3 regions of the Paraburkholderia sp. BR13439 genome follow, and region 3 is predicted to be linked to each of the others. Evidence: predicted binding sites of a transcription regulator. Region 3 holds the regulator's gene; each other region holds the start of a gene.
The links. Region 3 encodes HrcA, which represses chaperone genes, less so after heat shock. Its sites were predicted from a motif close to TTAGCACTCNNNNNNNNNGAGTGCTAA; they were not measured.

Region 1 (9,971 bases), 180 kb from region 3:
CCGCGCGAAACGCTGGGCACGCCGACGACGCGCAAGGCGGTCCGCTCGACCCCGATCCGCTGCGCTGGCTCGCCGTGTTCGGCGGCGCGGGCAACGTGGTGTCGCTCGATGCGGTCGCGGCGACGCGTCTGCGCGTGGTCGTGCGCGATGCGGCGGCGATCGATCGTCAGCGCCTCGCGTCGCTCGATACCGCGTGGGTGTCGACCGACACGTTCCATATCGTCGTCGGCGAGGCCGCGCAGCGCTATGCGCAGAAGCTGGCCGAGCGGCTGTCGTCGCAAGGCGGTGGCGCGGGCGCGGCGCCGGTGCCCGCTTGATCGGCTGATGGCTGTCGGGCACTGTTGAGAAAAAAGCGGCACCTTGTTCCAAGGTGCCGCTTTCGCGTCTACGACCAAAGCTTGCGGCCTGGCGAGTCACCCGCTTATGGTCTCGCTCAATACATCGAATGGTGGTTTTCCTTGATCGCAGCGGCGGTCACCTTGCCGCGCATCACGCGATAAACCCAGCCGGTATAGAGGAGGATGATCGGCAGGAACAGGATCACCGCGAACAGCATGATTTCGAGCGTCATCTGGCTCGACGTCGAATCCCACATGGTCAGGCTGCTGCGGCCGTCGAGTGACGAAGGCATGATGAACGGGAACATCGAGAAGCCCGCGGTCAGGATCACGCCGACGACCATCAGCGACGTCGACAGAAACGCCGTCGCCTCGAAGCGCGAGCGTGCGAGCAGCACCGCGAGCACCCCGCCGACCAAACCCGCGAGCGGCGCGATCGCCATCCACGGATAGAGCGCGTAGTTGTTCAGCCACAAACCCGGCGCGCCGATCACGGTTTTCATCAAAGGATTGGAGACCGCGTCGAGCGGCGGCATGTCGACGATCTGATAGCCGCCGATCATCGTCGCGACGAGCGCGCCCGCGATGAGAAACAGCACCACCGCGCATAGCGCCGAGAGCCGCAGCGCCTTCGACGCGCGCTCGTGAACCTCGCCATCGGTCTTCCACTTGACGAACGCCGCGCCGTGCGCGGCCAGCATCGACACGCTGACGAGACCCGTCAGCAGCGCGAACGGATTGAGCAGGCCGAAGAAACTGCCGTGATAGGTGACGCGCAGATCGGTATCGAACGAGAACGGCACGCCTTGCAGCAGATTGCCGAACGCGATGCCGAACACCAGCGCCGGTACGAAGCCGCCGATGAAGAGACCCCAGTCCCACGCGTTGCGCCAGCGCGGATCCTCGCGCTTGCCGCGATAGTCGAACCCGACCGGACGGAAGAACAGCGCGAACAGCACCAGCAGCATCGCGAAGTAGAAGCCCGAGAACGATGCCGCGTAGGCGAGCGGCCACGCCGCGAACATCGCGCCGCCCGCGGTCACGAACCAGACCTGGTTGCCTTCCCACGTCGCGCCGACCGTGTTCACGACGATGCGGCGCTCGGCGTCCGTCCTGGCGATGAACGGCAGCAGGATCGCCGCGCCCATGTCGAAGCCGTCGGTGAGCGCGAAGCCGATCAGCAGTACACCTATCAATACCCACCAGATCAGTCTGAGAGCTGCGTAGTCCATATGGCTTATTCCTCTGAAGCGGTGTGGCGGCGCGTCACGCGGCCGTGTTCGACAGCGGCTGAGTCACCTGCTGGTCGTTCTCGTGGTGATAGCGGCCGGTATGCAGCGACGAAGGGCCGAGCCGTGCGTACTTGAGCATCAGCATGATCTCGATGACGAACAGCCCCGTGTAGAACAGCACGAAGCCGCCGATGCTCAGATAGAGATCGCGCGGCGTCAGTGTCGATGCGGCCAGGTTGGTCGGCAGAATGCCCGCGATGCTCCACGGCTGGCGGCCCATTTCGGCGACGATCCAGCCGAGCTCGGCGGCGAGCCACGGCAGCGGAATCGCGATGACCGCCCAGCGCAGGAACCAGCGACGCTTTTCGAGCAGCAGCGTGCGCTGCGCGCAGAACCAGAACGCGAGCACGAAGGTCGCGAGGAACAGCAGGCCGAGGCCGACCATCATGCGGAACGAGAAGAACAGCGGCAGCACTGGCGGAATCGTGCTTTTTGCCGCGGCCGCGATCTGGTCTGGCGTCGCATCGGTGACGTTCGGCGCGAACCGCTTGAGCAGCAGGCCGTAGCCGAGATCGTCCTTGTACTTGTCGAACGCGGCGTGCGCTTCGTCGCTCGAGTCGCCGCCTTTCAACTTCTGCAGCGCCGAGTAGGCGAGCATGCCGTTCTTGATGCGCCCCTCGTTTTCGACGATCAGGTCGCGCAGGCCGACCACGGGTTCGCTCAGCGAGCGGGTCGCGATGATGCCGAGCGCGTACGGCACGCGGATCGCGTAGTCGGTGCGCTGCTCCTTTTGATTGGGAATACCGAAGACCGTGAACGGCGCCGGCGCGGGCGCGGTCTCCCATTCGGATTCGATTGCGGCGAGCTTGACCTGCTGGACTTCACCGGTGCGATAGCCGGATTCGTCGCCGAGCACGATTACGCACAGCGCCGACGCGAGGCCAAAACCGGCGGCGATCGCGAACGAGCGTAGCGCGAACTCGGTGTCGCGGCGCTTCAACAGATACCACGACGACACCCCGAGCACGAACATCGCCGCGGTCACGTAACCGGCCGACACCGTGTGCACGAACTTCACCTGTGCGACCGGGTTGAAGATCACCGAGCCGATGTTGTCGAGCTCCATGCGCATCGTCTGGTAGTTGAACGTCGCGCCGACCGGATTGTTCATCCAGCCATTGGCGATCAGAATCCACAGCGCCGACAGGTTCGATCCGAGCGCGACACAGAACGTGACGATCAGATGCTGCACTTTTGACAATCTATTCCAGCCGAAGAAGAACAGACCGACGAACGTCGATTCGAGGAAGAACGCCATCAGTCCTTCGACGGCGAGCGGCACGCCGAAAATGTCGCCGACGTAATGGGAGTAATAGGCCCAGTTGGTGCCGAACTGAAATTCGAGCGTGAGGCCAGTCGCGACGCCCATTGCGAAGTTGATGCCGAACAGCTTGCCCCAGAACTGCGTCATGTCCTTGTAGATCTGCTTGCCGGTCATCACGTAGACCGACTCCATGATGACGAGCAACCAGGCGAGGCCGAGCGTGAGCGGCACGAACAGAAAGTGATAAAGCGCCGTGATGGCGAACTGGAGCCGCGACAGTTCTACGACTTCGCTAACGGGCATGTTGATCACCTCCGGACGGATGCGGGGCGGGCACCGACAGCAGCGCCTGCGCGACCTGCTGAGGCGGCAGCATCATGTGCTCCGCCTGCGGATGATTGAAGAATGTGAATTTGAGCGCCATCAGTAGGGCGAACTTGATGGCGAGGATGATGGCGATATCGCGCGCCAGGGTTGGACCGCGCACCCACCTGGTGAACCCGCCGCGCAAGCGCGACCGGACAGTGCTGCTGCGATTGAGGGCTAGGGTCATGATCGGTCGAAAGACGACTTCACGCCGGAGAGTCCGGCCGGATCCAGACCGCCCTTGCCGTCAGGCAGTCTGGCGAATGCATGCCGGTTGTAGGAGGGGGAACCTCGCGCGCTCAGGGTTAGCCATGCGGCATCTCGTCGCGAAACTTGCCGCGTCTGTGCAGTATTGCTACCGGACTCGCGATACGTCAAGAAAGGCTTACCGGGCTCGACAGGCCGGCTTGGGGACAGGCCTATGCGAATGCGCTGCGGCCGGGAGACGCACGAATGGACGAAAGGAATGAAAAAGCCCCGCCGTCTTGCGAGGGCGGGGCTTGAGCGCGATGGTCGCTAAATAGTACGCGACCGGTTACCGTGTGTCGCTTTTACCCACGTCGCGGGCGGGACACAATTGACGCGCGCATGGCTTCCACGCTTTTACGCGTATTCCGTCAGTGCGCCGCGCATCTTCTTCATCGCGCTGGCTTCGATCTGGCGGATACGTTCGGCCGACACGCCGAACTCGTCGGCCAGCTCGTGCAACGTGGAGCCGCCCGAGCCGTCGTCGGCCACCTTCAGCCAGCGCGCTTCGATGATGCGGCGGCTGCGCGGATCGAGCGCGTCGAGCGCGCTTGCGATGCCGTCGCTTTGCAGCCGGTCGCGCTGACGCGAAGCCAGCACGGCGGTCGGCTCGCTATGCGAGTCGGCCAGATAGGCGATCGGCGCGTACGACTCTTCACCGTCTTCGACCTGACCTTCGAGCGCGATATCGCCGCCCGACAGACGCGTTTCCATCTCCGCGACCTCTTCGCGCTTCACGTTCAGTTCCTTCGCGAGACCTTCGATCTCGTCCGGCGTGAACGCGCCGAGGCCCTGCTTGTGGCTGCGCAGGTTGAAGAACAGCTTGCGCTGCGCCTTCGTGGTGGCGACCTTCACCATGCGCCAGTTGCGCAGGATGTATTCGTGGATCTCTGCCTTGATCCAGTGCATCGCGTACGATACGAGACGCACGTTTTGCTCGGGATCGAAGCGCTTGACCGCTTTCATCAAGCCGATGTTGCCTTCCTGGATCAGGTCGGCGTGCGGCAACCCGTAACCGAGGTAGTTACGCGCGATCGACACGACGAGTCGCAGGTGCGACAGCACGAGGCGGCGCGCCGCCTCCAGATTGTCGTGTTCGCGCAATTCGGTGGCGAACTGGCGTTCTTCCGCCGGCGTCAGCATCGGAATCCGGTTGACCGCCTGAATATAGGCGTCGATGTTGCCCAGTTGACCGGACAGCAGCGAGGAATGCGAGAGCGCCAGTGCACCTGCCGGAGCGGCCTTAGCCGACGACGGGCTCAAAGTACTCGGAAGGGTCATTGCATGGCTCACGTGTGAAGCTCCTTTGGAATCAGACAATTGCGTACTCAGTAAACGACTCCAGCGATGGATGTTAGCACTCAGATCTGCCGAGTGCTAATACTTAGATGTCGCAGGGGTATCCAAGTTCCGGAAAATCCTATGGAGTCTTGATTTCTGATAGTCATCATACGCTCTATCTGCATTGCGCGCTGAACCTGTACAAATTACCGTTCGAGGCGGCTGCAGCCTCATGATCGACTGACATCGTTCTGTTTTTAAGTGAATAATTGCTGTTTGGGCGCATTATCTGGAAGATACTTGCACCTAAATCGTGCTTGGAACAAAGGGGGCGCTCGCTGAATAGTCACCACGATGGGGGCTGAATGAACAACAAGAATCTTGTGGTCCGTGGACTTACTCTAAAAAGTGCGTTGGCCGTTCTGCTGCTGGGTGCGGCGGGCGAGTCCCAGGCTGACCAGTTCGGCGTGCTGGTGGCCGCCGGCGTCGGTGATCGTCACGTCAAGAGGCTCGATCTCGGCCTGGCCTGGGACCCGAACCTCACCTGGTGGCAGATCGGTGACTGGCATTTCGCGCTGATCGGCGAGGCGCACGTCGCGTGGTGGCACACCAATGAAGGAAACGTTCACGACAACATCGGCGAGATCGGTGTGACGCCGGTGATCCGCTTCGTCAAGTCGTCGGGCTTGGTGCGGCCATTCATCGAGGTGGGTGCCGGCGTCGGGCTGCTGACCAGCCCGCGCATTTCTTCCGACTTCACGCTGGGCACCGCGTTCCAGTTCTCCGAGATGGCGGGCGTCGGACTGCAGTTCGGCGCTCATCGACAGTATGTCGCCGGCTACCGCTTCCAGCATGTTTCCAATGGCGGTATCAAAGAGCCGAATCCTGGTATAAATTTCAGCCAGCTATATTTGCAATATCACTTCTGACCGTGGCCCCTTGCGGCTCGCGGTGTTCGAGGGGCTCTGCAATGGCGGCAAAGATGATCGAAGCGATTCGCGGGCTCGAGCGAGAGCGATTTCGCGCGATGGTCGACGGCGATGGGCAGTCGCTCGACACGCTGCTCGCTGACAACGTGAGCTACGTTCATACGAACGGCAAGCGCGAGACGAAGCGACAGTTCATCGACGGGATCACCGCGGGGCGCCGTCGTTATCGGCAAATCGAGGTGCAGTCGCAAGACGTCCTGCCGGCCGGGCGCGAGACCTACGTGGTCACGGGCCGCGCGCTGATCGAGATGGAAGCGAACAACGGCGCGCTGCTGTTCCCGATTGCCTACACCGCGATTCACACACACGAAGACGGCCAGTGGCGGCTGATCGCATGGCAGGCGACGCGTTGCGCGCTGGAGTGAGATTTTCATCGCGCGGGTGCGCCTCGTGAGCGCGCCCGTCCCGGCAGCCGAATGCGGGGTGCGCACTCCGCCGCCGCAAGCTCAAGTCGGATTCACGCGGTTGCGCAATCCTCAGCTTTATCGCGGCTGTTTGCGCCGTATTCATCGCGCTCGGCATCCGCGTCGCGCGCCGCGCGTGTGCCGCGCATCGCCACTTCTCCCGCATACGGATGCCGCGCGGCCACTGGAAGCCGCGTGCAGCGCTCCGCCACGCGCCGGATCGCCGCGGGATCCGAGAAATCCAGACCGCTGTCGATACCCATCGCGTCGAGATTCATCGCGAGCGTGACGAGATCGACGTTGCCGGTGCGCTCGCCATTGCCGAACAGACAGCCTTCGATGCGATCCGCGCCTGCCAGCAGCGCGAGCTGCGCCGCGGCCACGGCGGTGCCGCGATCGTTGTGCGGATGCACCGACAGCACGATGCTGTCGCGGTAGCCGAGATTGCGGTGCATCCATTCGATCTGGTCGGCGAATACGTTCGGCGTGGCCGCTTCGACGCTCGCCGGCAGGTTGACGATCATCTTGTGATTGCGCGTCGGCCGCCACGTTTGCGCGACCGCGTCGCATACCTCGCGCGCGAACGGCAGCTCGGTCGTGTTGAAGATCTCGGGCGAGTACTGGAAGGTCCAGTGCGTTCCCGGCCGCGCCTGCGCATATTCCTTGATGACGCGCGTGCCTTCGACTGCGAGCGCCTTGATCTCGTCCTTCGATTGCTGGAACACGATGCGCCGGAACGACGGGCAGATCGCGTTATACAGATGCACGATCGCGCGCGGCGCGCCTTCGAGCGCTTCGAACGTGCGTGCGATCAGCTCCGCGCGCGACGGTACGAAGACTTCGATCGTGACGTCGTCGGGAATGCGCCGCTCGTCGATCAGCGTGCGCACGAAGTCGAAATCGGTCTGCGAGGCCGACGGAAAGCCCACTTCGATTTCCTTGAAACCGATCGCGACCAGCATCTCGAAGTACTCGAGCTTTTGCGCGGCGTTCATCGGTTCGATCAGCGCCTGGTTGCCGTCGCGCAGGTCGGTGCTCATCCAGACGGGCGCGGCGTCGATCGTGCGACTCGGCCATTTGCGGCCGGTCAGCCGCACGGCGGGAAAGGGGCGGTACTTTTCAGCGGGATTGCGCAACATGGTGAGGTGCCTCATTCGTGGTGTCGTCGGCGGAGGGTGGGACGTCGAGCGGTTGGCCGACTGTCACGCATGCACGATGCGGATGCCCGAGGCAACGTGCATTTGATCCTCTCGCTTCGCCCGCGCGGTAAACGGACGAACGCAAACGACGACAGGTTGTGGAGAACTACGACGGGGGTGAAGCGAGACTGCGGGAACTACCGGGAGGACCGCCGACGGCAACCGGAGCTGCCAGCGCGCGGCGCTACGCGTGACTTACGCCAGGCGTAGCGATAGGGGCCGCGCTAGGCGGCCGGAGATAATTCGGAGGGTGTTCGGGAGGGAACGCATGGGGCCAAATGTATGACGGCGTACGCTGGCCTGTCAAGCCGCGACCGTCAGGCCGCCGTCTTCGCGATATCGACGATCAGCTCGACCTGCCGTTCGATCGCGCCCGGCACCGGTGCTTCGCCGCGCAGCACGGCGTCGATCCAGGCGGCCGTGGTCGCCGCGTCGCGCGCTTCGGGCAGCTCGACTTCGGGCGCATCGGGCGAAGAGCGCTCGTGCGGCAGCCGCGTCTCGCAGATGCCGTCATGCAGCCAGTCGACTTGCACCTGGCGGCGCGTATCGGCGACCGCCTCGCCTTCGGTGCCGCGCGCGAGCAGCGCACCGCCGACGGCCGCATCGGGATGCGTGATGAACAGCTGCGTGAGACTGTCGCGATACGGCGGATGCGTGTAATTCACGAGCCGCAGCCCCGCGGGCGCGAATGGCTGCAGCAGCTTCACGAGCGTATGCGTCGAGTTGCGCACGCCCATGCGCCGGCGCAGCGCGAGCAGGCGCGCGAGCTTGGGCGCGAGTACGTCGATCGACGCGAACGCGACGCGACGCTCGGCGAGACCCGCTTCGATCTGCGCGTGCGACTGCGCAGGGACGATGCGCAGATGGGTGAAAATTTCCGCGCTCGTCACGCGACCCGGATCTTCGGTGACGCCGTGCACGAGCACCGGCACGCCTTCGCGCGCGAGCAGCAGTGCGAGCAGCGGCACGAGGTTCGGCTGCTTGCGTGCGCCGTTGTACGACGGAATGGAAACGGGCCGAAACACGCCGTGCGGCAGCCGCACCGGCTCGAACGACGTATGCGCGGCGGCCAGCATCGCGGCGAGTTCGTCGGCGGTTTCGCCTTTCACGCGATACGCGAGCAGCACCGCGCCGAGCTCGAGATCGTCGACGCGGCCGTCGAGCATCGCGGTGTAGAGCGCGCGGGTGTCGTCGGCGGTCAGCGCGCGGGCGCCGTTCGGACCGCGGCCGATTTCCTTGATGAAGCGGGCGCAGGGGAAGGGAGAAGTCGTATTGGTCGAGTCGGTCATCGTGCGCAGGAGGCGGGTGGCGTACCGCGCTTGGGCGTCGGCCACGGCATTCGGGAAGCTGTTCGGTGTGAGTATCGCATCTATGGCGAGCGGACGAACAGCGGCGAAGCGGGCACGCGGTGACGCGCGACGGCCCGCCTGACATGCACCCGCGCCGTGCCGCGCGTTACACTCGATGTTTCTCGCCGCCTCGGCGGCGCCCATCGAAAAACGGAGAACGGGATGAGTTACGTGTTTGCACCCGCACCGCAGGTCGCGGTGCCGGTCGTGGGGTCGAGCGGGCAGTTCGCGGTGCGCCGCATCTACTGCGTGGGGCGCAACTACGAAGCGCATGCGCGCGAAATGGGCCACGACCCGGACCGCGAACCGCCGTTCTTCTTCTCGAAGCCGGCCGATGCGGTCGTCTACGTCGCGCCGGGCACCACCGGCGAATTCCCATATCCATCGCAGACGAAGAACGTCCATTTCGAAATGGAAATGGTCGCGGCGATCGGCGAGGGCGGCAAAGACATCCCCGTCGAGCGCGCGCTCGACCACGTCTACGGCTACGCGCTCGGTCTCGACATGACGCGCCGCGACCTGCAAGGCGAAGCGAAGAAAATGGGTCGTCCGTGGGACACCGCCAAGGGCTTCGATCACTCGGCGCCGCTCGGCCCGATCCATCCGGCTTCGGCAGTTGGTCACATCGGCAAGGGCGCGATCTGGCTGTCGGTGAACGGCGAGGACAAGCAGCGCGCGGACGTGTCGCAGCTGATCTGGTCGGTGGCGGAGACGATCGCGTATCTGTCGACGCTGTTCGAACTGCAGCCCGGCGACCTGATTTTCACCGGCACGCCGGAAGGCGTCGGCGCGGTCGTGAAGGGTGACCTGATGAAGGGCGGCGTGGACGGACTCGGCGAATTCAGCGTACTCGTCGTTTGAGACGGCTTGCGGGCAGGTGGAGGAGGCAGACAACATGAAGCTCTACAGCTATTTTCGTAGCTCGGCGTCGTATCGCGTGCGCATCGCGCTGAACGTGAAGAACCTGACGTACGACTACGTGCCCGTGCACCTGGTGCGCGAAGGCGGCGAGCAACTAAAGCCCGAGTATCGCAAGATCAACGCGGACTGCATCGTGCCGACGCTCGCCGACGGCAATCATTTGCTGCCGCAGTCGCTCGCGATCATCGAGTATCTCGAAGAGACGCATCCGGAGCCGCCGCTGCTGCCGAAGGCGCCGCTCGATCGCGCCTATGTGCGCTCGGTGGCGCTGCAGGTCGCGTGCGAGATTCATCCGCTGAACAATCTGCGCGTGCTGCGCTAT
Region 2 (9,971 bases), 110 kb from region 3:
CCGAAAGCGAATTATTCAGACCGGACTACTTATCTGGAGTTCGCGCAAAGCCAGCGGCGTCCGCTAGCCGACCTGTTCGACGGCTTCGTCGACACGGTGGGGGACGGTGTAGTGCGCGGCTGGGCCGTCAACTTGAGCAGACCGGAGCGGCAAGTGCCGCTCGAAGTGCGGATCGGCGCGCAGATCGTCGCAACCGGCCTCAGCGGCGAGCCGCGGCCCGATGTGGCAAGCGCCGGCTATCCGAGTTCGAACAGCGGATTTTCGATTGCGCTGCCAGACGGCATCCCAGAAGGCTTTTGCGTTACGATCGCGGATTCCACGGAACGCCTGCACAACGCTGGCACGTGGCGACAAGGCTGGCACTGCGAGTGAGCCAAAGGAGTCAGGAGAACTTATACATGAAAGAGCCGCCCATCTTCGTGCAACGCTTCACCGGCAAGATCGCGGCGCAGGACCGCATGCGCATATTCGATCAGACGCCCGCCACGATCTGGCTGACCGGCCTGTCCGGCGCCGGTAAATCTACACTGGCGTTCGCGCTCGAAGAGCGGCTAATCGCGCTCGGTCACGCCTGCTATGTGCTCGACGGCGATAACATCCGCCACGGTCTGGCGAGCGACCTGGGCTTCGAGCGCGACGACCGGCGCGAAAACATCCGCCGCGTCGCGCACGTCGCCCAGTTGATGAACGATGCGGGTTTGATCGTGATTACCGCGCTGATTTCACCGCTACGTGAAGACCGCGCAATGGCGCGCGAGATCATCGGAGCCGACAAGTTCGTCGAAACCTACGTGTCCGCCTCGCTCGCCACCTGCGCAAGCCGCGATCCCAAAGGTCTTTACGCGAAAGCGAGGTCTGGCGAGATCAGCTCGTTCACCGGCGTATCAGCGCCCTATGAAGCACCGATCGATCCTGACCTGCATGTCGAAACCGGAACGCTGAGCCCCGCGCAAAGCGTCGCGCAGATTTTCCACTACCTGCGCGAAAAGTGTCTCGGAAGATCGGCTCAGCGTGCGGCTCACGTCGCGGGCGCCTGATCCGGACAAAGGGCGTCCGGAAGCGCTTGCTGGCCGCCACATCAACGCCGGCTCCAAACGAAAAACCCGCCTGAGCGGGTTTTTTCGTTTGGGGAAACGCCTCGCGGCGCACTCCCCCACATGGACTTCCAACCGGGCCTCGTCCGTGATCCAGACGCGCGGCAGGCCAACCACGCGGCCGGACCACGAGGCCCGAGCGGAATTACATGTCCATGCCCATGCCGCCCATGCCGCCGGGCATGCCGCCAGGCATCGGAGCTTCTTCCTTCGGCAGTTCGCAGACAGCTGCGTCGGTCGTCAGCAGCAGGCCAGCAACCGAAGCTGCGTTTTGCAGCGCCGTGCGCGTCACCTTCGTCGGGTCCACGACACCTGCGTCAACCAGGTCGACGTACTCGCCGGTCGCTGCGTTGTAGCCGTAGTTGCCCTTGCCAGCAGCAACCGCCGCCACGACGACGCTCGCTTCTTCGCCACCGTTGGTGACGATCTGGCGCAGCGGCTCTTCCATTGCACGCAGAACGATCTTGATACCTGCGTCCTGATCGGCGTTTGCGCCCTTCAGGCCAGCGATCGCCGTACGCGCACGGATCAGCGCGACGCCGCCACCAGCGACGATGCCTTCTTCCACAGCTGCGCGCGTTGCGTGCAGTGCGTCTTCGACACGTGCCTTCTTTTCCTTCATTTCGACTTCGGTCGCAGCACCGACCTTGATCACTGCAACGCCGCCTGCCAGCTTGGCAACGCGTTCTTGCAGCTTTTCACGGTCATAGTCCGAGGTCGCTTCTTCGATCTGCTTGCGCACTTGCTTGACGCGAGCTTCGATGTTCGCTGCTTCGCCAGCGCCGTCGATGATCGTGGTGTTTTCCTTGCCCACTTCGATACGCTTCGCCTGGCCCAGTTCAGCCAGCGTTGCCTTCTCGAGCGTCAGGCCGGTTTCTTCTGCGATGACCTGGCCGCCGGTCAGGATCGCGATGTCTTCCAGCATCGCCTTACGACGATCGCCGAAGCCCGGTGCCTTCACAGCAACGGTCTTCAGGATGCCGCGGATGTTGTTGACGACCAGCGTTGCGAGCGCTTCGCCTTCGACGTCTTCAGCGATGATCAGCAGCGGACGGCCAGCCTTCGCGACTTGTTCCAGAACCGGCAGCAGATCACGGATGTTCGACACCTTCTTGTCGTGCAGCAGCACGAACGGGTTGTCGAGCACGGCAACTTGCTTGTCCGGGTTGTTGATGAAGTACGGCGACAGGTAGCCGCGGTCGAATTGCATACCTTCGACGACGTCCAGCTCGTCTTGCAGCGACTTGCCGTCTTCGACGGTGATCACGCCTTCCTTGCCGACCTTGTCCATTGCTTCAGCGATGCGCTCGCCGATCGACGAATCGCTGTTCGCCGAGATCGCGCCAACCTGGGCGATTTCCTTGTTGGTCGTGCACGGCTTGCTGATCTTGCGCAGTTCTTCGATTGCGGCTGCAACAGCCTTGTCGATGCCGCGCTTCAGGTCCATCGGGTTCATGCCCGATGCGACGTACTTCATGCCTTCGCGGACGATCGATTGCGCGAGAACCGTAGCGGTCGTCGTGCCGTCGCCTGCGTTGTCGCTGGTCTTGGAAGCGACTTCCTTGACCATTTGCGCGCCCATGTTCTGGAGCTTGTCTTTCAGTTCGATCTCTTTTGCGACCGACACACCGTCCTTGGTGACCGTCGGGCCGCCGAAGCTGCGCTCGAGGACCACGTTGCGGCCCTTCGGACCCAGCGTGACCTTCACGGCGTTGGCGAGAATGTTCACGCCTTCGACCATCTTGGCACGGGCGGAATCACCGAATACGACGTCTTTAGCTGCCATCTTCTAACTCCTTGAATACTTTGGATATAACCGGGGAAGTAGCGACTTTGCGCTTACTTCTGCACCACGGCCATGATGTCTTCTTCGCGCATCACGAGCAGTTCGTTGCCGTCGACCTTGACGGTCTGGCCTGCGTACTTGCCGAACAGGACGCGGTCGCCGACCTTCACGTCGAGGGCGATCGCTGCGCCCTTGTCGTCGCGCTTGCCCGGGCCGACTGCGAGGATTTCACCTTGATCCGGCTTTTCCGCTGCGGCTTCGGGGATCACGATGCCCGACGCGGTCTTGGTTTCCTGATCCAGACGCTTGACGATCACGCGATCATGCAAAGGACGAAGGTTCATACATACTCCTCTCTGATTGAGACTGAAGAACGCTGAGAAAACCCGGCTGGACGAGCCAACCGGAGATGTTGTTAGCACTCTCGTGCAGCGAGTGCTAATTATATGGACGGGTAGTGACAAATTCAAGAAGTAGGGAGCAGCGGCGCTGCGGGCGAGGTTTTGCACGACCGGCGCGGTACCGGCGCGCCGGCGCGATCATGCGTCTGAGCTGCGAACCCGAGCAAAAACAAATACTTGCGGCGAGATTTGCGGCTTGTCGCCGCACGGCGAAGGGGCGCTATCGCAGACAAACAGCAGCCGCGCACCGTACTCGATACCGTCGGATCTGCCATTTCCAGGGAAAACCCCCGTCCGATCGAGCATGGTTCGACTCACTTCTGCGCAGGCGGGCGCAACGCGTTACCTGCCATCCACTTGAGCCGTTCGCAATCGACCTTGATACGCGCCGCGAATTCCTTCGGGTCTCGCTCGCGTAGTGCGTTCATCTGGCTATTGGTGTCGTCGGCGCGATGCCAGCCCGCGTCCCAGTGCTGATCGAAATCGGTCGCTCCGGTCAGCACCTTTCGGAGCCGCTCCTTATAGGCGCCGATTCGCTCGGGCGACACGCCGCAAAACGCCTGCGCGAACCTCGCCCGCTCGCCCGCCGTCTCCGCGCTCATGTTGGCGTCGCTCGCGTCGCTCGCGAGCGGCGCGGCGAGCGACAGCATCGACAAACAAAGCGCAGCGCAAAGCGGTCGATAGCGATACGATGGATTCTTCATCTTCGACTCCTGACGATCCTTCGTGGCGACCAGGGATTGTCCCGATCTTCAACGCCGCCTCGCCGATTGTGTCCTGATTGCACTGCACGATGGCGTTTTCGCGCGCTATTCGATGCATCGCGCGGCCAAGCCGCGGTGCTACGCTCGTTAAAGCGGCATTGGCGACCTGCCCTTCCGGGGAGCCGTGGCACGAGCACCGCAACGCCACGGCCTATCGGCAGGCCGCGACAGAAGCACGAGCGCCAGGCATCGACAACAAGCTCGAACACGACACGAAATCAAACACAAAAAGGCGAGACATCGCTGCGGGAGTGACTGCGATGGCATTTAAAACATATACCGTACTGACGCTATTGGTGACGAGCACTGCCGCGTTCGCGTGGCGGCCAGTCACCTATCCGATCCGAAGTCAGAGCCCTTACGAGCGCAGCATCGATAACGCGATGTGCTACGCCGAGGCGAACCGCGTGACCGGGGTCAACATGGCCCACGAGTCGCAGATTCCGCCGCGTCATCCGCCGGCGGCCAAAGGTGCGTCGACCGGCGTACCGTCGAAACCCCCGCTTCCCCCCAGTTCCTTCTCGGCCACGCCGCTGCCGTGGAGCGCGAGCGCGCCCGAAGCCGCGAGCGCGCCGCTCGCCGGCGCGCAAGCGCCTGGCGGCGCAGCGTCGCCAAAGCCCGTGAACGAAGCCGCGAACGGCGCAAGTGCGCCAGGAGCACCGGCCACCGCGGCGGCGAATGCACCGCCGAGCACATCGTCGGCGACACCGGGCGCGAGCGCCGCAGCCGGCGCGTCGGATGGAGCGGGCGCTTCGATGCAGGCCAACGCGGCGTCGAACGTGAAACTGCCGCCGCTGCCCGCGCCCGAGCCTCCGATGACCCGCTATTGGGCCGCCTACGGCGCGTGCATGCAGGCGCGCGGTTACGTCGTCCAGTAGTTCGGCCGACGCCGCCTGCGAGCGTCGTCGCATTTATTCTTTTTTGATGGCGCCGACCTTCGGCGCCAGTGGAGCGACACGGCCATGCCGCGCGACTCGACTTCCGACCAGCCATTTTTCCATCACTGCGCATACTGCGGCGTGCCGCTGCCGGGCCGCTTTTCGCCGTGTCCCGCATGCCATGCGCTGCCGATCGATTCGTTCGATACGGACGACAAGCCCGGCGAGCGCACCGCGCGATCCCGGGCGCTGAGTACATCGCGCGCGCAACTCGACCCGCTGCCAGCGGCCGCGAGCTTGCCCGCGGACCGTGCGTCGCGGCGCTCCGCGCAAATGAAGATGAGCCCCTACGAATTGCTCGACGAGGCCACGTTCGAGCCGGGCGGACGTCGACGGCGGCACCCGCTTGCGCTAACCGCGGCCGCGCTCGCGACGCTCGGCGCCGTGTATATCGGCTTCGTTCTTCTCGACGACGATGCGAGCGTCGACACGCCAGTGACGGTCTTCGGCACAGTGCACCCGGACAAGCCTGGGCAAGTCCCTGCGCAGAGCGTTGTGCGGAATGCGGCGCCGTCGGTTGCCGCGGCGCCGACGCCCGCGTCGATCGTCGCGCAAGCGCCGCGTCCCCTGATCGTCGCGCGGCAGCAACCGGCGAATGTGAGCGCGCCTGTCGCGTCATCGGCGCCGCAGGTCGTGGCGACCGCGCCGAACGTCGCGCCGTCCTCGTCGCCCGTCGTTGCGACCGCGCCCACCTTGGCGCGGTCGTCACCGCCAGTCGTGGCCACCACCTCGACCGTCGCACCATCCTCATCGCCCGTCGTGACGACCGCGCCAACCGTAGCGCGCTCGGCGCCGCCTGTCGTGGCGACCACGCCGACCGTAGCTCGCGCAGCACCGCCCGTCGTCGCGTCCGCGCTAACCGTAACGCGCTCGGCACCGCCGGCCGTGGCGACCACGCCGACCGTAGCTCGCGCAGCACCGCCCGTCGTCGCGTCCGCGCCTACCGTGACGCGCTCGTCACCGCCCGTCGTCGCGTCCGCGCCAACCGTAGCGCGCACGGCGCCGCCCGTCGTGGCGACCGCGCCGACCGTGACGCGCTCGTCACCGCCCGTCGTCGCGTCCGCGCCAACCGTAGCGCATTCGTCACCGCCAGTCGTGGCGACCGCACCCGTCCCGGCCCGACCGTCAACGTCAGTCGTTGCGACCACGCCGACCGTCGTGCCATCGTCTCCACTCGTCGTCACGACCGCACCCACCGCAGCGCCAACCACGAAATCGGGCGCGGGCGTCGCCGCGCCCACGCCGCGCGGTACGGCGGTCGCGTCGATCAACACCAACCACAACAGCAACACCGACACGTTGCCCGCCCCGCTCACGCTGGCCGACAAGCAGCGCGCCGACGCTGAGCGCAATCTGAAAGCCGCGCACGGCTATCTGCAACGGGGCAATCTGGCGGCGACCAAAGCGCGCCTCGCCGCGGCCATCACCGCACAGCCCGACAATCGCGACGCGCGCCGCATGCGCGCCCAAGTCGGCACGCTCGAGCAGCAACGGGACGCGTTGCTGAGTCTCGCGCGCGGCTGTAGCAACGTCGGACGTTGGGAGTGCGCGTCGCACAACGCCAACGAAGCGTTGCGGATCGATTCGAGCAGCAAGGACGCGCAGCGCCTCGTCTCGCTCGCGTCGCACGAATCGGCGTGGCAGACCATCCCGCCGTCGGCGTGGCAGACCGTGGAGCCGCCGGCGGAAGAGTCGCACGCATTGCGCGATCTGCTGCGCCACCACTGAGCTAAGGATTGCGAGGGATCTCGCGAGATGGCGGCACGAGCATGCCGCCAATCATGCCGGCCCGCGCGGCGCCTCCCAAAAGACGCGCCGCGCGGGCAGCCGTGTCAACCGACGATGCTGTCGTAGCCGTAATAGCCGCCCTGATACCCCGAGCCGAGGAACGCGGCTTCCTGCGGCACGTCGGTGAGGAGCACGCCGCGCAGGCCGACACCACCGTTACGCAGGCGTTTGGCGGTTTCGATGATCTCGTGCAGCGGCTGACGCCCATGCCGCACGACCAGCAGCGACGTCGCCGCGTATTTGCCGATCAGCGTCGAATCGGTCACGGCGAGCACCGGCGGCGTATCGATGATCACGACGTCGTATTGCGGCTTCAGCACCTCGAGCATCGCTTCGAAGCGTCGGCTCATCAGCAGTTCGGCCGGGTGCGAGGGGAGCGTGCCTTTCGCGAGCACGTCGAGGCCCGGCAGCACGTCGCGCTGGATCATCGCGTTGAGATCGCCACCGCACAGCACGTCGGACAGTCCCGGCCGATGACTGACGCCGAAATGGGAATGCACGTCGCCGCGCCGCATGTCACCGTCGATGATCAGCACGCGCTTGTTTGCCGACGCCACCAGCGTCGCCAGATTCACCGACAGAAACGACTTGCCCGCATCGGGCCGCGACCCGGTGATCATCACGACGTTGTTGGCCGCATGATCGAGCGACAACTGCAGCGACGTGCGCAGATTGCGCACGCCCTCCACCGCGAGATCCTCGGGCGCCTGCTGCGCGAGCACATGCTGCCCGCGCTGGCGCAATGACACCTTTTCCTGCAGACGCAATTGCGTCTGGCTGCGCGGCACCACCGCGAATACCGGCACGCCGAGCATCCCCTCGAGTTCGTCCGGGCGCTCCACGCCGCCGCGCATCGCGCGCTTCAGGAACACCAGCAGCAAGCCGAGCACGAGGCCGCCGCCGAGCGACATCAAAATCACCAGGATGCGCTTCGGCCGCACCGGATCGTCGGGCGTTTCGGCGAAATCCACCACGCGCACGCCGCCCACCTGCCCAGCCTGCGCCACTCGCAGCCGCTGCACGCTGTTGAGCAGGTTCGTGTAGAGATCGGTGTTGACGTGCACGTCGCGCTGCAGACGCAACGCGGTCTGCTCGGTGTCGGGCATCGTCGAGACGCTGCGGTTCATCGTGCTCTGCGCGCCCTGCAATGCGGCGATCTGCGCATCGAGCGCGGCGACCGTCGGATGGTTCGGCGTGAACTTCTGCAATAGCTCCGCGCGCTGCTGCTGCAGATCGAGCAGCTTCGTCTTGTTGTCGACGATCTGCTGCAGCAGCAGCTTGCTTTCTTCGCCGAGATCGACGGTGCCATGGGTATTGCGGAACTTGCCGTAGCGTTCTTCCGCATCGTCGAGCGCCTTGCGCGCGGCGGGCAGTTGCTGCTCGAGATACGCGAGCGTGTGATCGGACTCGCTCGAACGGCTCGCCAGATCCTGGCGCACGAACTGGCGCGCCACGTTGTTGACGATCGCCGCGGTCAGCGCCGGGTCGGCGCCTTCGAGGCTCACGCGGATCACGCCGGAGTCCTCGGCCGTCTCCTGCACGACCATCGTCTTCGCCAGACGCTCCACCGTGCCGAGCGTCGAAGCGCGCGTCAGTTCGAAACGCGAGCCCGGCGCACCGACCAGTGTGTCGACGTGCAGCGTGATCGGCCCGACCGCGGTATCGGTCTGCACGGTCTCGCCGACGCGCCCTGACAGAATCGCGCTGCCGTGAGGATCGCGCAGCATGAAGGTGTTGCCGGCGCCCGCAACCAGCGTGAAGGTCTCGCCATACAGGTCCTTCGACACGTCGAAGCGCGACACCGCGATGCTCTCGTTGCCCCACGCGAACCCGCGCAGGTTGATGAACGACGGCAGCCGGAACCACCAGTGCCCGTTCACGAGTCCCGCGATCCTGCTGCCGATCACCGGCAGGTAACGCGGCTTCGCCGTGATGTCGAGGTGCAGCGCGCGGACCGCTTCCTCGGTGACGAGACGCGACTTCAAAAGCTCGATCTGCGCCGCGGTCGACGGCTTCGAATCGTACGCGCCGGGAAGCGGCGATGCCGCATCCCGGCCGTTCGCATTGACGTTCGCCGCGTTCGCCGTCCTGTCCTGAACGTGAAACAGCACGTCCGAACGATAGACCGGCGGCGTGAGGAACGCGTACGCGCTACCGAGCGCGAGCGCGATCAGCGTCACGATGAGGATCGTGCGCCAACCGCGCACGATCGTGCGCACGTAGTCCGACAGATGCAACTGCCCCGGTTCATACACGCCGGCGTAGCGATTTTCGTAATTGATTGCCATGTTTTCACCCAACAAGGCCTGCCGGTTCAGATATCGCGTCACGCCTGCGTTACTTCGACACGACGACTCCTGTCACCGCCGCGTTGATCGCCGGCAACAGCAGGTTCAGCACGCGGTTGAAGCGAACGAGACCGCCCTGGCCGACGTACACGATGTCCTTCGGCTGCAGCTCGAACTGGTTCGCGAGCAGCATCGCCACCGGCGAGGTCGCATCGAGGTGATAGATCTGCGGCGACTCGCTGGTCGAATTGCGGATCACGAACAGTTGCTGCCCCGAGGCCGTGTTCGAGTCGAAGCTGCCGCCGTCCGAGATCGCCTGCGACAGCGTCAGCGAGCCGTTGCGCAGCGGCAGCACCGTGGCCGGCTTGTTGACTTCGCCCATCACGTAGACGCCGCTGTCTTCGCGCGCGTTCACGCGCACGGTATCGCCCGGCTGCAGATAGATTTCCGACGGATTGCGGCCGCGTTTGACGAGGTCGTCGATGTTCAGCCTATAGGTCGTGCCGTTGCGGATCAGATCGACGCGGCTGCGATCCGCGGTCGTGGTGAAGCCGCCGCCCAGGCCGATCGCGTTCGTCAGCGACATCGGGACGTCGTTGATCGATTGCGTGCCCGGCGTGCGCACTTCGCCATCAACATACACCGTCGCGTTACGGAACGACGCGACGCGCACCGTTATCTCAGGCTTCTGGTACACCTTGCTCAAACGCTGATTCAATTCGCGCTGGATCTGCGAGACGGTCTTGCCCACGACGTGCAGTGTGCCCGCATACGGAAACTGGATGTCGCCGGTTTCATCGATCAGGAAGCCCGGCATCGCATCGCTAGGGCGCGAATTGCTCGGCGGCTGGCCAAGAGCGGCCGCGAGTTCCGGGTGATCCCACACGACGATCTGCAGCACGTCGCCAGGGC
Region 3 (9,971 bases):
ACTCACGCGATGCCCGTCGATGCCGAAGACCGCGCGGCGCTCGCGCGCGCGATGGGCTGCGACGACTACCCGGAATTGATGACCAAGCTCGACGCGCATCGCGAGTTCGTCGAACAGCAGTTCGACCAGATTTTCGCCGACAAGGTGGGCGGCCGCGACGGCTGCGGCGCGCCCGAGGACGGCGCGGCCGCGTGGGTGTGGAGCAGTGCGCTCGCCGACGATAGCGCCGACGACGCGCTGCGCGCGCGCCTCATCGAACTCGGTGTGGCCGAACCCGGCGAGTTGCTCGCGCGGCTGCAGGCGGTGTGGCGCTCGTCGCGCTACACGGGCCTGAACGAGCGCAGCCGGCAACGCTTCGACATCGTCGCGCAGCGCGCGCTCGAAGCCGCGCGCACGCTGGAGCCGGCCGGCCGGCGCGGCGATACGGTCGCGCGCCTGTTCGATCTGCTCGAAGCGGTGGGCCGGCGCGGCGCGTATCTGGCGCTCTTGACCGAGTATCCGCAGGCGCTGCACCAGGTGCTGTCGGTGCTGGGCGGCTCGCGCTGGGCGGCCGGCTATCTGATCCGCCATCCGCAGCTGCTCGACGAACTGCTCGACGGCGAGGCGATCAACAGCCCGTTCGACTGGCCCGAATTCAAGCGTACGTTGCGTTTGCGGCTCGCCGCCGCCGACGGCGTCGAGCAGCAGATGGATCTGCTGCGCCACGCGCATCAGGCCGAGGTGTTCCGCATTCTGCTGATCGATCTTGCCGGCAAGCTGTCCGTCGAGCACGTCAGCGACCGACTGTCCGAGCTCGCCGACGCGGTGCTCGACGTGACGATCGAAGCCGTGTGGAATCAATTGCCCAAACGTCACCGCGACGTGCCGCGCTTCGCGGTGATCGCCTACGGCAAGCTCGGCGGCAAGGAGCTCGGCTACGCGTCGGACCTCGACCTGATCTTCCTGTATGACGATCCCGACGATGCCGCGGCCGACGTCTACGCTACCTTCACGCGGCGCCTGATCACGTGGCTGACCACCGCGACCGGCGCCGGCACCTTGTTCGACATCGATCTGCGGCTGCGGCCCAACGGCGAGTCGGGCCTGCTCGTCACCGATCTCGACGCGTTCCGCCGCTACCAGCTGCGCGAGGGCGACGCCGCGAATACCGCGTGGGTGTGGGAGCATCAGGCGCTGACGCGGGCACGATACTGTGCGGGCGATCCGGAGATCGGCGCGAAGTTCGAGGCGATCCGCGAACAGGTGCTGACGACACCGCGCGAAGCGCCGCCGCTCGCGAAAGAGATCGCCGAGATGCGCGCGCGTGTCGAAGCGGGTCACCCGAACCAGACGCCGACTCTGTTCGACCTGAAGCACGACCGCGGCGGCATGGTCGATATCGAGTTCACCGTGCAGTACTGGGTGCTGCTGCATGCGGCGCGCGATCCCGAACTGATCCGCAATACCGGCAATATCGCGCTGCTGCGCGAAGTGTCGCGTTTCGGGCTGATGAGCGAAGCGGAAGCCGAGACGGTCGGCGCTGCCTATCGGCGCTATCGCAAGCTGCAGCACACGCTGCGGCTCGATGGGATGGAGAAGGCGCGGGTCGATCCGGCGCTGGTCGCGGCCGAGCGCGAGGCGGTGCTGGCGTTGTGGAAGAGGGTGTTTGGGTAAAGGCGCTTGCGCATTTCGCGTAGCGCCAACGCATCATGCGCGGCCGGGATCGGTGTGACGTCCCGGCCAACCCGACTCAGGCCGTGTGCGGTGAGCTGAGCACGGCCGATCTCAGGCGGCCAGCATTTCCTTCGCGTGCTTGCGCGTGGTCGCCGTGATTTCGAGGCCGCCGAGCATGCGCGCGACTTCCTCGATGCGGCTCGCCTTGTCGAGCGAGGTCACGCTGCTGAGCGTGCCGCCGGTACCGTTGCTCATCTTTGCGACCTGGAAATGATGATCGCCGCGCGCCGCGACCTGCGGCAGATGGGTCACGCACAACACCTGGCGCGCCTCGCCGAGTTGATGCAATAGCCGCCCGACCACTTCGGCCACGCCGCCGCCGATGCCCGTATCCACTTCGTCGAAGATCAGCGTCGGTGTCGGGCTGGCCGCGCTCGCGATCACTGCGAGCGCGAGACTGATACGCGCGAGTTCGCCGCCCGACGCGACTTTCGCGAGCGGCCGCAGCGGCACGCCGGCGTGACCGGCCACGCGGAACTCGATCTGCTCGAGCCCATGCGCGCCGCCTTCGGGCAACGGCACCAGCGCGACTTCGAAGCTGCCGCCTTTCATCGACAGTTCCTGCATGCCGGTCGTGACCGCCTCGCCGAGCGCCTTGCCTGCTTTGGCGCGCGCCTTCGACAGTTTTTTAGCCTCGGCGACGAACGCGTCCTTCGCTTGCGCCTCGGCGGCGCGCAGGCCGTCGAGGTCGGCGGCGGCGTCGAGCGCGGCCAATTGCTTGCGGCGCGCTTCGTGTTCTTCCGGCAGCGTCTCGGGCTGCAGACGGAATTTTCGCGCGGCCGAGTGCAGCGCGTCGAGGCGCTTTTCGACCTGCGCGAGCCGCTCCGGGTCGAGCTCGAGCTTCTGCGCGTAGTGGCTCAGCGAATACGCGGCTTCCTGCAACTGGATTTCGGCGGGTTCGAGCGCGGCGAGCACGTCGTTCAGCGCCGGGTCGATCTCCGCGAGGTCGCGCACCTTCGATACGATCGAGCCGAGATGCGTGATCATCGCGTCGTCCGACTCGGACAGCGCGCCGAGCGCACCCTGCACGCCGTCGATCAGATTCGCGGAATGCGACAGCCGCCGGTGCTCGGTGTTGACCTCTTCCCATTCGCCCGGCTGCGGCGCGAGCTTATCGAGTTCGGTGAGTTGCCACGCGAGTCGCTCGCGTTCGAGTTGCAGCTCGCGATCGCGCGTTTGCGCGTGCTCGACCGCCTGCGCCTTGTCGCGCCACGTGCGCCACGCGCGTGTCACGGCGGCGGCCAGGTCGGACAGGCCCGCGTGCGTGTCGAACAGCTCGCGCTGCGCGTCCGGGCGCATCAGCAACTGGTGCGCATGCTGGCCGTGAATATCGACGAGCATTTCGCCGACCTCGCGCAACTGCGCGAGCGTCGCGGCCGTGCCATTGATGAACGCGCGTGAGCGGCCGTTCGCGTCGACCACCCGCCGCAGCATCACGGTGCCGCCGTGCTGGCCGTCGTCGGCCGCGCCGAGCGCCTGTGCGTCGAGCCATTGATCGACCTGCGCGTACGTTTCGAACTCCGCGGTGATATCGGCGCGGCTCTCGCCGGTGCGCACGACGCTCGCCTCGGCGCGCGCGCCTAGCGCGAGCGCGAGCGCGTCGATCAGGATCGATTTGCCGGCGCCGGTTTCGCCCGAGAAAACGGTAAAGCCGCTGTCGAATTCGAGGTCGAGCGCGGCGACGATGACGAAGTCGCGTATCGAGAGGTGGCGAAGCATGGAGGTCGTCGGGTAGCTTGGATTCGGGTGGCGGCCGCGGCGGCGTGGGCTTGAAAGCGCCGCTTACGGCCTCGGGTCTTCTTCGTGCGACGGGTACTCGTGCCAGTGCAGCTTCTTGCGCAGCGTCGCGTAATAGCTGTAGCCGACCGGATGCAGCATTGGCACCGTGTGACGCGAACGGCGCACCTCGATCGTGTCGCCGAGCTCCAGCGACGTGAACGACTGCATGTCGAAATTGACGTTCACTTCGCGCCCGGAAACGATCTGGATGCTGACCTTCGAGTCGTCCGGCAGCACGATCGGCCGGTTCGACAGCGCGTGCGGCGCGATCGGCACGAGCACGAAGCCCTGCAATTGGGGATGCAGGATCGGCCCCTGCGACGACAGCGCGTACGCGGTCGAGCCGGTCGGCGTCGCGACGATCAGGCCGTCCGAGCGCTGGTTGTACATGAAGCGGCCGTCGACCGACACGCGCAGCTCCGCCATGCCCGAAAAACCGCTACGGTTGACCACCACGTCGTTGAACGCGAGCGCGTGATAGATCGACGTGCCGTCGCGCACGATGCGCGCTTCCAGCAGCACGCGCTCCTCGCGCTCGAAATTGCCGGACAGCATTTGCGGCACGATCTCGCGCATGTCGGAGATCGGAATGTCGGTGATGAAGCCGAGCCGTCCGTGGTTGATGCCGATCAAGGGCGTGCGATATGGCGCGAGCTGGCGACCGATGCCGAGCATCGTGCCGTCGCCGCCGAGCACCACGGCGACGTCGGCGCGCGCGCCGATCTCGGCGGGACGCAGCGTCGGATAGTCGGTTACGCCGATTTCGGCGGCGGTGTCGGCTTCGAACACGACTTCGAGGCCGAGCTTCGCGATGCACGCGGCGAGCGCGGTCAGCGGCTCGCTGATGCCTGGCGTATTGCTGCGCCCGACGAGCGCGACGGTCTTGAACTGGCTGGTCACTTGCATGCCGGCATTACACCATAGGTAGGGCCTGAAAAGAACCGCAGGCCAACCCGGTAGCGGGCCGGCGCACGCGGGGCGTCTGCGGATGTCGCGATTATCGTTAGAATGGTGAAGACCCGATGACATGCGCGCCCGCTGACGGCGCCGCATTTGCCGGGAGCGGTCGCCGCGGGCGCTCGCGGCTGCGATGCCATTGAGCTAAAATTTTTCGTCATGCTAGATCCTCGCGCACAAACCCTCCTCAAAACGCTGATCGAGCGCTACATCGCCGAAGGTCAGCCGGTCGGCTCGCGCACGCTGTCACGTTACTCGGGCCTCGAGTTGAGCCCGGCCACGATCCGCAACGTGATGTCGGACCTCGAGGATCTGGGGCTCGTGATCAGTCCGCACACGTCGGCGGGGCGCATTCCAACGCCACGCGGCTACCGTCTGTTCGTCGACACAATGTTGACGGTCGAGTCCGCCGCCGACGAAGAAGCGGTGATGCGCGCGGTCAAAACCACGCTGCAGGTGGGCGAGCCGCAGAAGATCGTCGCCGCGGCGGCGAGCGTGCTGTCCAACCTGTCGCAGTTCGCCGGCGTGGTGCTCACACCGCGCCGCAGCCACGTATTCAAGCAGATCGAATTCATGCGCCTGTCCGACAAGCGCATTCTGCTGATCATCGTGACGCCCGAAGGCGACGTGCAGAACCGCATTCTCGCCACTCAGCGCGACTTTTCGCCTTCGCAGCTGGTGGAAGCCTCCAATTACATCAACGCGCACTTCGCGGGCCTCTCGTTCGACGAAGTGCGCCGCCGCCTGCGCGAGGAAATCGACGAGCTGCGTGGCGACATGACCTCGTTGATGCACGCGGCCGTCACCGCGAGCACCGACGAATCCGATACCGGCGAGACTGTGCTTATCTCCGGCGAGCGCAATCTGCTCGAAGTCGCCGATCTTTCGTCGGACATGGCGCGCCTGCGCAAGCTGTTCGATGTGTTCGACCAGAAGACCAGCCTCCTTCAGTTGCTCGACGTGTCGAGTCACGCGGCGGGTGTGCAAATTTTCATTGGCGGCGAATCGACGCTGGTGCCGATCGAGGAAATGAGCGTCGTCACCGCGCCGTACGAGGTCAACGGCAAGATCGTCGGCACGCTCGGTGTGATCGGACCGACCCGCATGGCCTACAACCGCGTGATTCCGATCGTGGACATCACCGCGCGGCTGTTGTCCATGACGCTCAGCCAGCAGTAGTCATCGCGCTCCGCGGCGGCGCCGTCATCGCAGCCCGTGCCGGCCATGATGCGCGAACGGGCGGCGTCTGCCAATCGTCCGAATGGCCAGGGTCCGGCGACGCCCGGCCGAACCCGCGCCGCTATAATGAATCTCCATTGAATCGACTCGCCGCGTGAAGCGGTGACTTCTGCTGCCTATGCGCTTCGACCTCGAGCGGCCATCACAGAACGCCACATCGCATCGCGTCGCCGTGTTGCTGATCAACCTCGGCACGCCCGACGCGCCGACACCGCGCGCGGTGCGCAGCTATCTCGCGCAGTTCCTGTCCGATCCTCGCGTGATCGAAATTCCCGCGTTGCTGTGGCAGCTGATTCTGCGTTTGCTGATCCTGCCGCTTCGCGGCCGCAGTTCCGCCAGGAAGTACGCGGCGGTATGGATGCCCGAGGGCTCGCCGCTGCGCGTGCACACCGAAAAGCAGGTCGAGGGTTTGCGCCATCTGCTGCAAGTCAACGACTACACGGTGCTGGTCGACTACGCGATGCGCTACGGCACGCCCGGCATTCCGGCAATGCTGAACCAGCTGAAGCTCGCCGGCGCCGAGCGCGTGCTGCTGATGCCGATGTATCCGCAGTATTCCGCGTCGACCACCGCGACCGCGTTCGACGAAGCCTTTTCCGCGCTCAAGCGCATGCGCAACCAGCCGGAGATCCGCACGGTTCGCCAGTACGCCGATCACCCGGCGTATATCGCGGCGCTCGCTGCGCAGGTGCGTCACCACTGGCATCTGCACGGCCGCCCTGATTTCGCGGCGGGCGACAAGCTCGTGCTGAGTTTCCACGGCGTGCCCAAGCGCACGCTCGACCTCGGCGACCCGTATCACGAGCAATGCCAGCAGACCGGTGCACTGCTGATGCAGGCGCTGGAGTTGACGCCGGTCGAATGCCGCATCACGTTCCAGTCGCGCTTTGGCAAGGCCGAATGGCTGCAGCCCTACACGGCGCCGACGTTGAAGGAACTCGGCGCGGCAGGCGTGCGGCGTGCTGACGTGTTTTGTCCGGGTTTCACCGCCGACTGCCTCGAAACGATCGAGGAAATCGGCATGGAAGTGCGCGACGAATTTCTGCAGGCGGGTGGCAAGGAGTTTCACCGGATCCCCTGTCTGAACGCGTCTCAGCCGTGGGTTGCCGCGCTCGGCGAAATCGTCGCGCAGCATCTGCAGGGCTGGCCGGTGCAGGCGGTGCCGGTGCCGCACACGACAGGAGCTTGAATACGCAGATGAACTACCGCATCTCAACCGAACCGGGCGCGAAACTGCGCATCGACAAATGGCTGTGGGCCGCGCGTTTCTTCAAGACGCGTTCGCTGGCCGCGGATGCGGTCGACAAGGGGCGGGTGCGCATCGGCGGCGCGGCCGTGAAGCCGGCCAAGGACGTGCGTGTCGGCGATCTGGTCGAAATCGAGATCGAGCGCTACGTTTGGCAGGTCGAGGTGCTGGGCGTGTGCGACGTGCGCGGCCCGGCGAGCGTGGCGCAGACGCTTTACGTTGAAACCGCGCAGAGCAAGGAGAAGCGGCAGGTCGAGCAGGAACGGCGCAAGGTATATCACGAGCCTGCCGCCGCGCTGCACGGGCGACCGACGAAACGCGACCGGCGCACTATCGACAGATTTTCGGGTGGGAACTAAAAAACTGCTCGACCGTGGCGTGTGCGCCACCGTACTCGGTGGTGTGGTCGTTAACCGCGCCGGACATGCAGATGGTCGTGGTGCCCGCGATCAGTACCAGTGCGACCACCCCGATTGCAACGGTCAGTTTCACGGTACTCCCCTCGATGGGCTGAAACGGGCTATCGGAACGACTGTCAGGTGTCGGTAAGGCTTACGTCAAATTAGGGTTAACGTGCGTTGCCGCTCCATGACTGGAGAATAGGTCAGTTGCGGGCTGCACTCAATCCCTATCTGATTGCGCCACGTGAATGCTTGTTACGGCGCATTTCGCCTGCACGACGGTGGTGCGAAAAAACCTCTGAGCCGCTTGAAACGGCTATTTCAGACCCCATCTGGGGTCCGGTCTGGCGGATCGGCGCGAAGACACGTGTCGCGATTTTGCAAAGCACGAATCGTACTGTGTCGGAACGGCTTTTTCCGTCTTTGCTTTTACTTTTTAACGACTTTCAGCGACATGGAAAACACGCAAGAGAACCCGACGAGCCAGAATCCCACGCCCGCCGACGAAGCCGCGCGCCAGGCCGCCGAGGCGGCCGAGCCCGCTGCTCAACAGCAGGACACCGGCGCCACCACTGAATCCGCCCAGGCTGCCGCCGAGCAGGCGCTGGCCGACGCTCAGGCGAAGATCGCCGAGTTGCAGGAAGACTTCCTGCGCGCGAAGGCCGAAACCGAAAACGTGCGCCGTCGCGCTCAGGAAGACGTCGCCAAGGCGCACAAGTTTGCGATCGAGAACTTCGCCGAGCATCTGCTGCCGGTCGTCGACAGCCTCGAGGCGGCCGTCGCCCATTCGTCCGACGACCTGCAGAAGGTCCGCGAAGGCGTCGAGCTCACGCTGCGCCAGTTGAGCGGCGCGCTGGAGAAGGGCCGCGTCGTGGCGATCAATCCGGTCGGCGAAAAGTTCGACCCGCATCGCCATCAGGCCATTTCGATGGTACCGGCCGACCAGGAGCCGAACACCGTCGTCGCGGTGCTGCAAAAGGGCTTCGTGATCGCGGACCGCGTGCTGCGTCCCGCGCTCGTGACCGTCGCCGCGCCGAAGTAAGCACGTCGAAGCGCACCCCGGGCGTCCGCGCGTGCGGCGTCTGCCTCGTCGCTTCGCATCGCCGCGCGCCGCAAAACATCCAATCGATTCAGGCACTTCCGGCGAACCACGCCGGGGGCGCCGTGCAAGCTGGCGGAGCGGGCTCGCAGCAAGGATTCACGAGCCCGCCCCGTGATTGAAAAAAATTAAAGACCGCATCGCGATAGAGGTCTTGAAAACGATGTGGCCGCACTTATTTTGAGTGCAGGTAGGAATTGAGAGCGGATCGTCCCGCCGCCAGATGGGCCAACCGGGCGCTTTCCGCAGCGATCAAAGTCAGGAGATTTGTAAAAATGGGCAAAATCATCGGCATCGACCTCGGCACGACCAACTCGTGCGTGGCGATCATGGAAGGCAACTCGGTCAAGGTCATCGAGAACTCGGAAGGCGCGCGCACCACGCCGTCGATCATCGCTTACATGGAAGACAGCGAGATCCTGGTCGGCGCGCCGGCCAAGCGTCAGTCGGTCACGAACCCGAAGAACACGCTGTTCGCGGTCAAGCGCCTGATCGGCCGCCGCTTCGAAGAGAAGGAAGTGCAGAAGGACATCGGCCTGATGCCCTACAAGATCATCAAGGCGGACAACGGCGACGCATGGATCGAAGTGCGCGACCAGAAGCTCGCGCCGCCGCAAATCTCGGCCGAAGTGCTGCGCAAGATGAAGAAGACCGCTGAGGACTACCTCGGCGAGACCGTCACCGAAGCCGTGATCACGGTGCCGGCGTATTTCAACGACAGCCAGCGTCAGGCCACCAAAGATGCAGGCCGCATCGCCGGTCTGGAAGTGAAGCGGATCATCAACGAACCGACCGCAGCCGCATTGGCATTCGGTCTGGACAAGGCTGAAAAGGGTGACCGCAAGATCGCCGTGTTCGACCTCGGCGGCGGCACGTTCGACATCTCGATCATCGAAATCGCGGACGTCGACGGTGAAATGCAGTTCGAAGTGCTGTCCACGAACGGCGATACGTTCCTCGGCGGTGAAGACTTCGACCAGCGCATCATCGACTACATCATCGGCGAGTTCAAGAAGGAACAGGGCGTCGATCTGTCGAAAGACGTGCTCGCGCTGCAGCGCCTGAAGGAATCGGCTGAAAAGGCCAAGATCGAGCTGTCGTCGAGCCAGCAGACCGAAATCAACCTGCCGTACATCACGGCCGACGCGTCGGGTCCGAAGCACTTGAACCTGAAAATTACGCGTGCGAAGTTGGAAGCGCTGGTTGAAGAACTGATCCAACGCACCATCGAGCCGTGCCGCGTGGCCATCAAGGACGCAGGCGTGAAGGTCGGCGAAATCGACGACGTGATCCTGGTCGGCGGTATGACCCGTATGCCGAAGGTGCAGGAAAAGGTGAAGGAGTTCTTCGGCAAGGACCCGCGCCGTGACGTGAACCCGGACGAAGCCGTGGCCGTTGGTGCCGCGATCCAGGGCCAGGTGCTGTCGGGCGACCGCAAGGACGTGCTGCTGCTCGACGTGACCCCGCTGTCGCTCGGCATCGAAACGCTCGGCGGCGTGATGACGAAGATGATCAACAAGAACACCACGATCCCGAC

Region 1: rpoH (RNA polymerase sigma factor RpoH) is a predicted target of HrcA. The motif match lies at 4,861-4,887, and genes of this name have one in related genera.
Region 2: groES (co-chaperone GroES) is a predicted target of HrcA. The motif match lies at 3,296-3,322, and genes of this name have one in related genera.

Annotation. Positions count from the first base shown of each region.
Region 1 is NZ_JBFPKN010000001.1:562,506-572,476, forward strand. It holds gene nagE (N-acetylglucosamine-specific PTS transporter subunit IIBC) at 1-317, shown strand, start outside; gene cydB (cytochrome d ubiquinol oxidase subunit II) at 434-1,570, opposite strand; gene AB3X96_RS02620 (cytochrome ubiquinol oxidase subunit I) at 1,605-3,197, opposite strand; gene cydP (cytochrome oxidase putative small subunit CydP) at 3,187-3,447, opposite strand; gene rpoH (RNA polymerase sigma factor RpoH) at 3,864-4,799, opposite strand; gene AB3X96_RS02635 (acyloxyacyl hydrolase) at 5,153-5,716, shown strand; gene AB3X96_RS02640 (nuclear transport factor 2 family protein) at 5,758-6,141, shown strand; partial or broken gene AB3X96_RS02645 (2-isopropylmalate synthase) at 6,333-7,319, opposite strand; gene ybiB (DNA-binding protein YbiB) at 7,697-8,668, opposite strand; gene AB3X96_RS02655 (fumarylacetoacetate hydrolase family protein) at 8,891-9,589, shown strand; gene maiA (maleylacetoacetate isomerase) at 9,624-9,971, shown strand, end outside.
Region 2 is NZ_JBFPKN010000001.1:847,122-857,092, reverse strand. It holds gene AB3X96_RS03935 (hypothetical protein) at 1-372, shown strand, start outside; gene cysC (adenylyl-sulfate kinase) at 399-1,037, shown strand; gene groL (chaperonin GroEL) at 1,240-2,880, opposite strand; gene groES (co-chaperone GroES) at 2,934-3,224, opposite strand; gene AB3X96_RS03915 (hypothetical protein) at 3,596-3,985, opposite strand; gene AB3X96_RS03910 (hypothetical protein) at 4,306-4,923, shown strand; gene AB3X96_RS03905 (hypothetical protein) at 5,271-6,167, opposite strand; gene AB3X96_RS03900 (hypothetical protein) at 6,142-6,711, shown strand; gene AB3X96_RS03895 (polysaccharide biosynthesis tyrosine autokinase) at 6,816-9,059, opposite strand; gene AB3X96_RS03890 (polysaccharide biosynthesis/export family protein) at 9,109-9,971, opposite strand, start outside.
Region 3 is NZ_JBFPKN010000001.1:740,253-750,223, forward strand. It holds gene glnE (bifunctional [glutamate--ammonia ligase]-adenylyl-L-tyrosine phosphorylase/[glutamate--ammonia-ligase] adenylyltransferase) at 1-1,653, shown strand, start outside; gene recN (DNA repair protein RecN) at 1,765-3,432, opposite strand; gene AB3X96_RS03410 (NAD kinase) at 3,496-4,398, opposite strand; gene hrcA (heat-inducible transcriptional repressor HrcA) at 4,609-5,628, shown strand; gene hemH (ferrochelatase) at 5,807-6,877, shown strand; gene AB3X96_RS03425 (RNA-binding S4 domain-containing protein) at 6,886-7,293, shown strand; gene AB3X96_RS03430 (hypothetical protein) at 7,265-7,426, opposite strand; gene grpE (nucleotide exchange factor GrpE) at 7,790-8,377, shown strand; gene dnaK (molecular chaperone DnaK) at 8,710-9,971, shown strand, end outside.